DNA from 2 places in the Virgibacillus sp. MG-45 genome. Region 1 is predicted to be linked to the other one. Evidence: a T-box and tRNA genes for the amino acid it is inferred to sense, from the RefSeq annotation. Region 1 holds a T-box; the other holds one or more tRNA genes.
What was found. The T-box of region 1 lies ahead of serS (serine--tRNA ligase). A T-box ahead of a tRNA ligase gene usually reads a tRNA of that ligase, here a tRNA-Ser.
Positions count from the first base shown of each region.

Region 2: it encodes a tRNA-Ser, which carries the amino acid that the T-box ahead of serS (serine--tRNA ligase) is inferred to sense. The anticodon was not compared.

Region 1 is NZ_JAXOFU010000003.1:197,640-202,864, forward strand. It holds gene SPK86_RS05020 (YaaC family protein) at 1-497, opposite strand, end outside; gene guaB (IMP dehydrogenase) at 672-2,141, shown strand; gene SPK86_RS05030 (D-alanyl-D-alanine carboxypeptidase family protein) at 2,346-3,677, shown strand; T-box leader at 3,746-3,970, shown strand; gene serS (serine--tRNA ligase) at 4,025-5,225, shown strand, end outside.
Region 2 is NZ_JAXOFU010000009.1:37,590-42,814, reverse strand. It holds gene SPK86_RS10840 (phosphotriesterase family protein) at 1-117, shown strand, start outside; gene SPK86_RS10835 (bifunctional 4-hydroxy-2-oxoglutarate aldolase/2-dehydro-3-deoxy-phosphogluconate aldolase) at 126-740, shown strand; gene SPK86_RS10830 (creatininase family protein) at 770-1,480, shown strand; tRNA gene SPK86_RS10825 (tRNA-Ser) at 1,708-1,800, shown strand; gene SPK86_RS10820 (CotY/CotZ family spore coat protein) at 2,273-2,809, shown strand; gene SPK86_RS10815 (thioredoxin family protein) at 3,025-3,360, shown strand; gene SPK86_RS10810 (short chain dehydrogenase) at 3,480-4,079, shown strand; gene SPK86_RS10805 (ABC transporter permease) at 4,134-5,225, opposite strand, start outside.

The DNA.
Region 1 (5,225 bases):
TTATGCTGCATTTGAAAAAGAATGTGAAGCTCTGGAATTAATCCAAGCAATTCCTCCATGTTTAATTTTTGAAACGGGATGCGTTTAGTGGAAAAGAGATGCTCAGAAAAATAAGGAAATAATCCTTGATGTTGGATTTTCACTTCATCTGTAAGAAAGGTGTAATTCTTTTTTTTACGTTTCCGTGTAGAAGCTCCATGAGCAAGAATCGTGGTAGATTCTGGATAATTAGGTCTTTTCGTTAAGAGACAGGCCTTTACCAAATGAACCATCCCATAAAAAAATAACATTGGCTGCATTACAATATCTACTTGCTTTCCTGTCTCATAAAATTTCCTTCCATGTTCAAGGTAGTACATGAAGGTTGTACAATTTTCATAGCTTTTTGCTTCTGCATCAACTTGTGGTAGCTTTTTATAGCAAGTCTGAAGAAAATGTCTTGCAGATTGCTGCGATTGCAAATATATGTAAAAATCATTAATTTCATTTGTGTTCATCTGATCACCCTTAAAATGTTTTAAAATTTTGAATGTATTTTCTTTTGTTTTCCCTGAAATATAGGATTGAAAAATAAAGGCTGATACCGTATTGTAATTAGAAATAGATGTACTTGTTTAGCTTAGCCTAACTGCGTTTTTTTATTAGCGAATAAAAACTAGAGGAGGATTTCCATGCGTGATGATAAATTTGTCAAAGAAGGATTAACATTTGACGATGTGTTGTTAATCCCTGCAAAGTCAGAAGTTTTACCAAGAGAAGTGAGTGTTTGTACAGAGCTTTCCAACAGCTTAAAGCTTAATATTCCCTTTATAAGTGCTGGAATGGATACTGTAACAGAAGCTGAAATGGCAATTGCAATGGCTCGCCAAGGTGGACTTGGGATTATTCATAAAAATATGTCAATCGAAGAGCAAGCAGAGCAAGTAGATCGGGTGAAACGTTCAGAAAGTGGCGTCATTACGAATCCGTTCTTTTTAACACCAGACCACCAAGTTTTTGATGCAGAGCATCTAATGGGTAAATTCCGAATTTCTGGGGTTCCGATCGTAAATACGATTGAAGAACAAAAATTAGTCGGCATTATTACGAATCGTGATCTTCGCTTTATTCAAGATTACTCTATTTCAATTCGGGAAGTGATGACAAGTGAAAATCTTGTAACTGCTTCTGTTGGCACAACATTAGAAGAGGCAGAAAAGCTGCTGCAGCAGCATAAAATTGAAAAGCTACCACTTGTAGATGAGCACAATGTACTTAAAGGACTAATAACGATCAAGGATATTGAAAAGGTCATTGAGTTCCCACATGCAGCAAAGGATGATCAAGGAAGATTACTTGCAGGTGCTGCTGTTGGTGTTACTGGGGATGCAATGAAGCGTATCGAGAAGTTGGTAGAAGCGGGTGTGGATGTTATTGTCATTGATACGGCACATGGACACTCAAAAGGCGTTCTCGAACAAGTTAAACGTGTGCGTGAAACATATCCGGATTTAAATATTATTGCTGGCAATGTAGCTACTCCAGAGGGAACAAAGGCATTAATTGATGCAGGAGCAACCATTGTTAAAGTTGGGATTGGACCAGGATCGATTTGTACAACACGTGTTGTTGCAGGAGTTGGCGTACCACAAATAACTGCGATATATGATTGTGCAAAAGAAGCAGAAAAGTATGGTGTACCAATTATTGCCGATGGCGGAATTAAATATTCTGGAGATGTTGTTAAAGCACTTGTTGCGGGTGGACATGCCGTCATGCTTGGAAGTATGTTTGCAGGGGTATCTGAAAGCCCTGGTGAGACAGAAATTTATCAAGGACGTCGCTATAAAGTTTATCGTGGCATGGGATCAGTAGGAGCAATGAAAGCAGGCTCGAAGGATCGATATTTTCAGGATACAGATGATGCCAAAAAGTTGGTTCCTGAAGGGATTGAAGGTAGAGTCGCTTATAAAGGACCTTTAGCAGATACATTACATCAGCTTGTCGGCGGTCTTCGGGCTGGTATGGGATATTGTGGAACAAATACGATTGAAGCTTTACGTGAAAATGGGCAATTTGTCCGTATTACAAATGCTGGATTACGTGAAAGTCATCCACATGATGTGCAAATTACGAAAGAAGCCCCAAATTATTCTTTATAAGGTAAACTGCAGCAGTTATATATTTTTAAAATAGATGGGCAATTTTACCCGTCTATTTTTTATTGATATTTTATGTTAAAATATCAACGTATGTTTACTCAATTCGACATGCTTTTTGCGAAAGGAGTTCACGTTTGTAATAGAACGTTCGATATATATAGTACATGATTTTAAAAAAGTGAGTTATAGTGGAGGTAGAGAAAGTTGAAACGCAAATTTATTAAAGGCATCGTATGGTGGATGGCACTTCTCGTCGTAATTGCACCATTTATGACAACTCAATCTGCACAAGCAGCAAGTACATTAGATATAGCTGCTGAGTCAGCTATTTTAGTTGATGCGGAGACAGGAAAAATTTTATTTTCTAAAAATCCTGATATGAAATTACCTCCAGCCAGCATGACAAAAATGATGACGGAATACCTTGTTTTAGAAGCGATTGAAGCAGGGAAAATCACGTGGGATACGACAACGCAAATTAGTGATTATGCCTATAAAATTTCGGCTGATATTTCATCCTCAGGTACAGGTTTAACGCAGGATGTTGATTATAAGGTACGCGATTTATATAATGCAATGGCTATTAATTCCGATAATGCAACAACAATCGCACTTGCTGAGCTTGTAGCAGGATCAGAAGGCGAATTCGTTAAAATGATGAATAAAAAAGGGAAAGAAATGGGACTCCCTGATTTTGAATTCGTAAATTCAACTGGCTTAGAAAATGCTGATTTAGGTGATAATTATCCAAAAGGAACAGAGCCGGATGGAATTAATTATATGTCTGCACGATCTTCAGCACTTTTAGCCTATCACTTAGTAAACGACCATCCTGAGGCATTAGAAGTTTCTAGAGTGCCGCAAACAGAATTTGATGGGCATATGATTGATAATTGGAACTGGATGCTGCCACATGACAGTGTGAATTTTAAGCAGTTCTATTATGAAGGAGTGGACGGTTTAAAAACCGGTCATACCGATCTTGCGGGCTATTGCTTTACTGGAACTGCAGAACGAAATGGTCAACGTCTGATTTCTGTTGTCATGAAAACAGATAGTATTCCAGCACGATTTAAAGAAACGGCAAAATTACTTGATTATGGATATAATAATTTTAATAGCAAAGAGCTTTTTCCAGCAGGCTATCAACTAAAGGATAAAGCTACGATTGACGTTGTTAAAGGAAAAGAAGATCAAGTTGCTATCGCAACAAATGCACCATTAACAGTCCCTGTTCAACAGGGTGACGAAAAAAATTATACGGTTACGTATCATTTAGATAAAGATAAGTTGGACAAGGAAGGCGCTTTAGTCGCACCTGTTAAGAAGGGTGAAAAAATTGGTACCGCTGAACTTGTTTACAAGGGAGAAGACGCAGGATATATCTTTGAAAATAAAAAGCACGTAGTTGATGTTGTAGCAACGGAAACAGTTGAGAAAAGTAACTGGTTTATGCTTACACTTGATGCTATTGGCGGCTTCTTTGCCGACATATTCAGTTCTATTGTGGATATGGTAAAAGGTTGGTTTAACTAAAATTTGAATAAGACAGTTACCTTACTTGCATATCGTGTGAAAATCAGCTATGATAATGCATAATAAACTGAACAGTAATGAGAGGAAATAGTAGCGTTGCTCTATTCTCAAGAGAGTCGATGGCTGGTGAGAATCGATGAAGGAGCATTGTGAATCCATCCTTGAACTGGTGAACTGAAAAGGAGCATTCTCCTCATAAGTACACCCGGGTCCGTGCCGTTATCACGAAAAGCCGGAAGATAGATTATCTTCAATAAGGGTGGCAACGCGGGAATTCAACTCTCGTCCCTACTACTAGGGACGGGAGTTTTTGTATTTAATTATAAATAAAATAAGGAGTGAATATCATGCTTGACATGAAATATTTGCGCAATCACTTTGATGAAGTAAAAGAAAAATTATCCCATCGTGGAGAAGATTTATCAGAATTAGATCGATTTGGAGATCTTGATCAACGAAGACGTGCATTAATTAATGACACAGAAAGCTTAAAGGCGAGAAGAAATGAAGTTTCCAAGCAAATTCCGATCTTAAAGAAAGAAGGAAAAGATGCAGCGGCAGTTATAAAAGAAATGCGCGAAGTTGGCGATAAAATAGCTGCATTTGATAAAGAATTAAAAGAAATAGAAGAACAGCTAGCAAATATCCTTTTGTCGATCCCAAACATCCCACATGAAAGTGTTCCTGTTGGTGAAGATGAGGAAGATAATGTAGAAGCTCGTAAATGGGGTGAGGTTCCTGCATTTACGTTTGAAGCACAGCCACATTGGGATATTGCAACGAATTTAGGAATTCTTGATTTTGAAAGAGCTGCAAAGGTAACTGGAAGCCGTTTTGTATTTTATAAAGGGCTTGGAGCTCGACTTGAGCGTGCGTTATTGAATTTCATGATGGATTTACATGCAGATGAGCATGGCTATGAGGAAATGCTTCCACCATATATTGTGAACCGTACAAGTATGACTGGAACCGGACAGCTACCAAAGTTTGAAGAGGATGCATTTAAACTCGAAGAATGGGATTATTTCATGGTACCAACAGCAGAGGTTCCAGTAACGAATTTTCATCGGGAGGAAATTCTTTCGCCAAATGAAGTACCGAAAAAATATGTTGCCTATAGTGCAAGCTTTCGTTCAGAAGCAGGATCTGCTGGCAGAGATACCCGTGGGTTAATTCGTCAGCATCAATTTAATAAAGTGGAGCTTGTCCATTTTGCAAAGCCTGAGGATTCCTATGATACGCTGGAAGCATTAACAGGACATGCAGAAAGGGTGCTACAATTGTTAAAGCTTCCTTATCGCGTGATGTCTATGTGTACAGGTGATTTAGGGTTCACAGCTGCCAAAAAATACGATATTGAAGTTTGGATTCCAAGTCAGGATACGTATCGAGAAATTTCTTCTTGCTCGAATTTTGAAGATTTTCAAGCAAGACGTGCAGGCATTCGCTTCCGTCGCGAACCGAATGGCAAACCAGAATTTGTTCATACATTAAATGGCTCTGGATTGGCAATTGGCCGTACCGTAGCAGCAATTCTAGAGAATTATC
Region 2 (5,225 bases), on a different contig from region 1:
TTTGAATTTATATTAAAAAAATTCATTCCTAGATTATTAAATGAGGGTATTACCCAAAAGAATATCGACACTATTTTTGTTAAAAATCCAGCAACTTGGTTAGCACGGTTTGAGTAGGTGGGATAATGAAAAAAAATGAGCTAATTGCAATTATTCGTGGTGTCGATCCTGATAATATTGTCAACATTACTAGAGCATTGATAGAGTCAGATATTACTTGGGTAGAAGTTTCATTAAGCGAAGAAGAAAAAGGCTTAGAATGTATTCGTAGAATTAGAAAAGAATTTAAGGGCGAAATTCATCTAGGAGTAGGCACTGTAATTTCAGAGCGACAAGTAGATGCAGCGTTAGTTGCTGGTGCAACATATATTATTACGCCGGGTTGGGACCGTAAATTAACAAAATATGTACTCTCAAAAAATGTTGTTGTTTTTCCTGGAGTATTTTCCCCAGGTGAAATTATGCAAGCTGCTAGTCTTGGTATAGATACTGTTAAAGTTTTTCCAGCTATTGACTTAGGAATAGGATTTATAAAAAACATTCAAGGTCCTTTTCCAGATATGAAATTTATGGCAGTGGGTGGAGTAACGAAGGAGAATATTATTGATTTTAAAAAAGCTGGTTATTCTGCCTTCGCCATTGGCAGCGATCTAGTACCAAGAGAGGCAACAGAAAGCGACTTACAAAAGATTAAGGAAAATGCAAATACATTTAAACACTTGATAACAAAGGAGGCATAGTCTTGGGACGAGCTAAAGAAATTATAAAAATGAACCGCGATGAAGTGTCTGCTGCTATCGAGGAAACCCCTGTTGCTATACTTCCTTTAGGTGCAACCGAGCAACATGGACACCACCTGCCATTAGGTGTCGATACTTATTTATCAGAAGCAATATCTAGAAAATTATCAGAAAGAACTGGGGCACTAATGTTACCATCGATGCCTTATGGCTATTCTTGGGTGTGGCGAGACATTCCAGGTACAGTTTCCATACAACAACATAATGTAGAAAACATCATAAAAGATGTAGCCCATAGTGTTTCGCGCTATGGGGTGAAACTACTAATACTAGTAAATGGACATGATTCCAATAATTCAAGTATGAAATATGCTACAAGAGAGCTAATGGATGAGTTGGAAATGCCAATTATATATCTATTCTATCCTAATTTAGAACAAATTCGTAACGAGGTTTGTGAATCTCCAACATGGCATGGCATGATTCATGCTTGTGAATTTGAAACCTCATTAATGCTTGCAGTAAAACCTGAACTAGTTAAAATGGAAAGAGCTGTGAATGAATATCCTAAAAAACCAAACTTATACGGAAAATCGACTATTTCTTTAGGGAAATTGAGCAAAAGCGGTGTTTTTGGAGACGCTACACTTTCATCTAAGGAAAAGGGCGAGCAAATGCTGAAGAAGTATTTAGATGTTATGGAAGATTTAATAATGGAAGCATATGATGAGATTAAATAGAGCTAAACAATAGGTTACAGTTCCTTTGTAACTGTAACCTATTGCAAATAAAAATAAAGAAGCTATCAAATGAGTCATGACGTGATAAAGCTGATTGAAAAATTGTTAATATGGAAAGTTAACTAACAGAACCCCTCAACTAAATATGCTTGATGTGAAAAATTGATTATGATAATATATTCACATAATAAATGCGGGGAGCTTTGCGCAGCATCATCAAATGCTTCGGAGAAGTACCCAAGCCCGGCTGAAGGGGACGCACTCGAAATGCGTTAGGGCGTGTAAGCGCCGCGTGGGTTCGAATCCCACCTTCTCCGCCATACATAGGAATCAATATTTTTAGCCTGCTTCCATACTAGAAGCAGGTTTTTCTATTATCTTATCACTACAGCAGTAAATCTAACTTGTCCGTATACATATGCATCGACTTCTAACGCACGGTATACGATACAATCCTACCAAAAACACACACGCATTATAGGGACAATCGTTTACTAGATATTAACCTACATGCCTCTAGCTTAATAGGTGTAAAATAATCGGAAGCCGGCACTGCCAGCTTCCTATGTCTCATAGGTTGAAGATGGAACCCACATTAACTATGTGTGAGGGTTTCTATTATCTATATGCTTTGCATATTAAGTTGCATCGTCACTCTCCCTAGTCCATCCGTATATTTCCTTTGAAAAAGCACTAGTAGCCCTATTAATGAAAAAATAGACTATGAAACAACCCTTCATGAAAATACAGCATAGAATAGAGTATACGCTTAATAAAAAAGGAGTGAGGTTCATGATCCATCACGAATACAAAAAGCATTGCGTTTGTAGTACAGTCCATAAAATTGTCGCAGCACAAGATAAAAAAGCCGCCGAAGGTCACCATTGCAGAGCAAGCTGTGAGAATTCCATTAAACAACTTCTTTCACCGCGAAAGAACAATAATGATAAGACAATAATTCCGTTCATTTTATATTGCAAATATAGTTGTAAACCTTTTATTGCAAGCGGCATTTTCAAACATCCTATCTACAACTATCCAAAACATTCATACTATGGTTGCTTAGAAACGCCTGTATTAAAAGCTAAAAAATTTATAAAAGGCACACACTGCTGTGTACAAGTTGAATTACTTCAACCCGTTAATGCGAATGGCTTACCTGTTGCAGATGGCGGCGATAAGCTTTGCGATTTCTTCTGCCATAAGACACCATATAAAACAATTCAATTTCGCGAAACTGGTATATGCTTAACAATTGATTTAGAGGATTATTCGTCCATTCAATGCCTAGATCCAATCACCCCTCTTCCACCATACCACCCCTGTTAACAAACAGTAATTCCACTTTTTATGTTAAGCTGCTTTTTCCATCGAGATTTTCATAACAATTTCTCTATAAGCTCACGAACCTTCGATGCACAGCACTTCCTTCAAAACTACCACCTTTTTATCATCTAATAGCCTCATTTCATCCTCCGGCAAACACGAAAGATGTCTGTATGAAAAAATGATGATATGATTATAGTAAGAACGGAGGGAAAGAAATGCGAGAATTTAACGAACTACAATCAATGGAAGCAATCGAGCACTTTATTACAGCGAATAAACTTGCTTTTCTATATATTTCTCAACCAAATTGCAGTGTCTGCCACGGATTACTACCGCAAGTACAAACCTTGATGGAGCAATTTCCACAAATCCAATTAGGCCATATTGATGCACATGAGGTTGAAGCAGTCGCAGGGCGTTTTTCTATCTTTACAGTTCCTGTCCTACTGCTCTTTGTAGAAGGAAAGGAATTCATACGAGAAGCACGCATTGTTCACATGGACTTACTTGAAGAAAAATTGAAGAAAGTGTACCATCATATGGCAGAATAATGCATTCCATTCACCTTTCTTAAAATCGGATTTCGAAAGCATATGAGGCCAATCAATTTCATAAATTAAGGTAATCTCCTATTTGTAGCCATTAGGTAAAGTGGAAAAGAGGTGCCTTTATGAAAATTCTCGTGATCGGTGCAAGTGGAACAATTGGGCAAAAAGTCGTGGAAGAACTTGAAGCGGAAAATGAAGTTATTCGCGCAGGCAGAAATGGTGCGGACATTCAAGTTGATATTACTTCCGTTGACAGTATTAAAGAAATGTACAAAAAAGTCGGTAAAGTGGACGCTGTAGTCAATGCTGCTGGGGGTGCGAAGTTTGCACCTCTAACAGAGCTGACCCCAGAATTAAATGAAGTCGGAATTAATTACAAGCAAAAAGGACAAATTAACTTGGTGTTATTGGGTTTAGCACATGTAAAAGATGGTGGAAGCTTTACATTAACAACTGGTGTGATGATGGATGACCCCATTCTCCAAGGAGCTTCGATCGCCATGGTTAATGGAGCTGTCAAACATTTTGTAAAAGCGGCTGCCATTGAAATGCCAAGAGGAATCCGAATCAACAGTGTTAGTCCTACGGTTGTTCAAGAATCGTTAGACCGACTAGAAAGCTTCTTCCCTGGTTTTGAAGCAGTCCCTGCCAAACGAATCGCCAAAGCCTATCTAAAAAGTGTATACAGTGGCCAAACAGGTCAAAATTTCGAAGTGTACTAATACCGCAAGCGCTCGATTTCTATCCGAGCGCTTGCACTATTGTACCCTAATTAATCATATCTCACGGCGCATCGCCTGTAATACATCAATTTCCGTTGCTCGCTTTGCTGGACGTAATCCAGATAGAATGGTAACGATTAAGCAAATCGCTACGGAGATAGCGACGAGACCCGGTGGGATGGAAGAAAACTGTAGTCCTTCTGGCAGCTCTTCCTCGAACGCCATGCTTAATATAAGTGGCACGCCTGTGTTTATGAGAATACTTGTTACATACGCAATGCCTGTACCAAGCGCCGCTCCCATCAACCCTATATAACCACTTTCTAACAAAAAGATTTGCTTGATTGTCTTTGGATTTGCACCAATTGCTTTCATAATCCCGATATCAGGAGCGCGTTCTGTTACAGCCATCGTCATCGTATTATAGATTCCGATAGAAGCGATTAATACCGCTATCGTTCCAACGAGAATCAACCCTGCCTTTGCTATTGTAAAAAACATGTTTATTTGCTTCATTTCACTAACTACAGAGTAAATAGCATAGTCTTTCTCTTCCAGCTGATTCGATACAGCTGTTACCGATTCTAAATCTGTTGCATAAACCTTAACTTGATCAAACGTTTGTTCATCTTCGTTCAATCCATCTTTAACAGCATCTGCACTTGGGTCTCCACGATAGGTACCTGTAAATTTCTCTATATCTTTTAGGACAGCCTGTGTAATATATACATTTTGATCCTCAAACCATTCTCTTGTTGGTTTTTCTAAAATCCCTACAACCTTTAAGGAAATCGTATGCGTTTCAACTTTTTCTTCTGCTTCCTTATCAACGGTCATGGCAAGGGTCTTTCCAAGCAAAGGACTGTCATAACGATATTCTGCTTTTATTTTTCCTTGCTCATCGTAAATATCCTTTTGATCTAATTCCTTCTCAGAAGCTAAATAGCTTGAGAAATTGTATCCAACGACCACTTCATTATCTTTCTCTGGTAACCTTCCTTCTGAAAGGGTTAGCCCTGATTGTTTTTCTGATGGAAAATGCGTTGCAATAGCACTTGCCTCTGTACGATAACCATCAACAGAAAAACTTGGAATTTGGTATAAATCGTTTCTGCGTGTCACGGCCCGCACACCATCAACCGATTC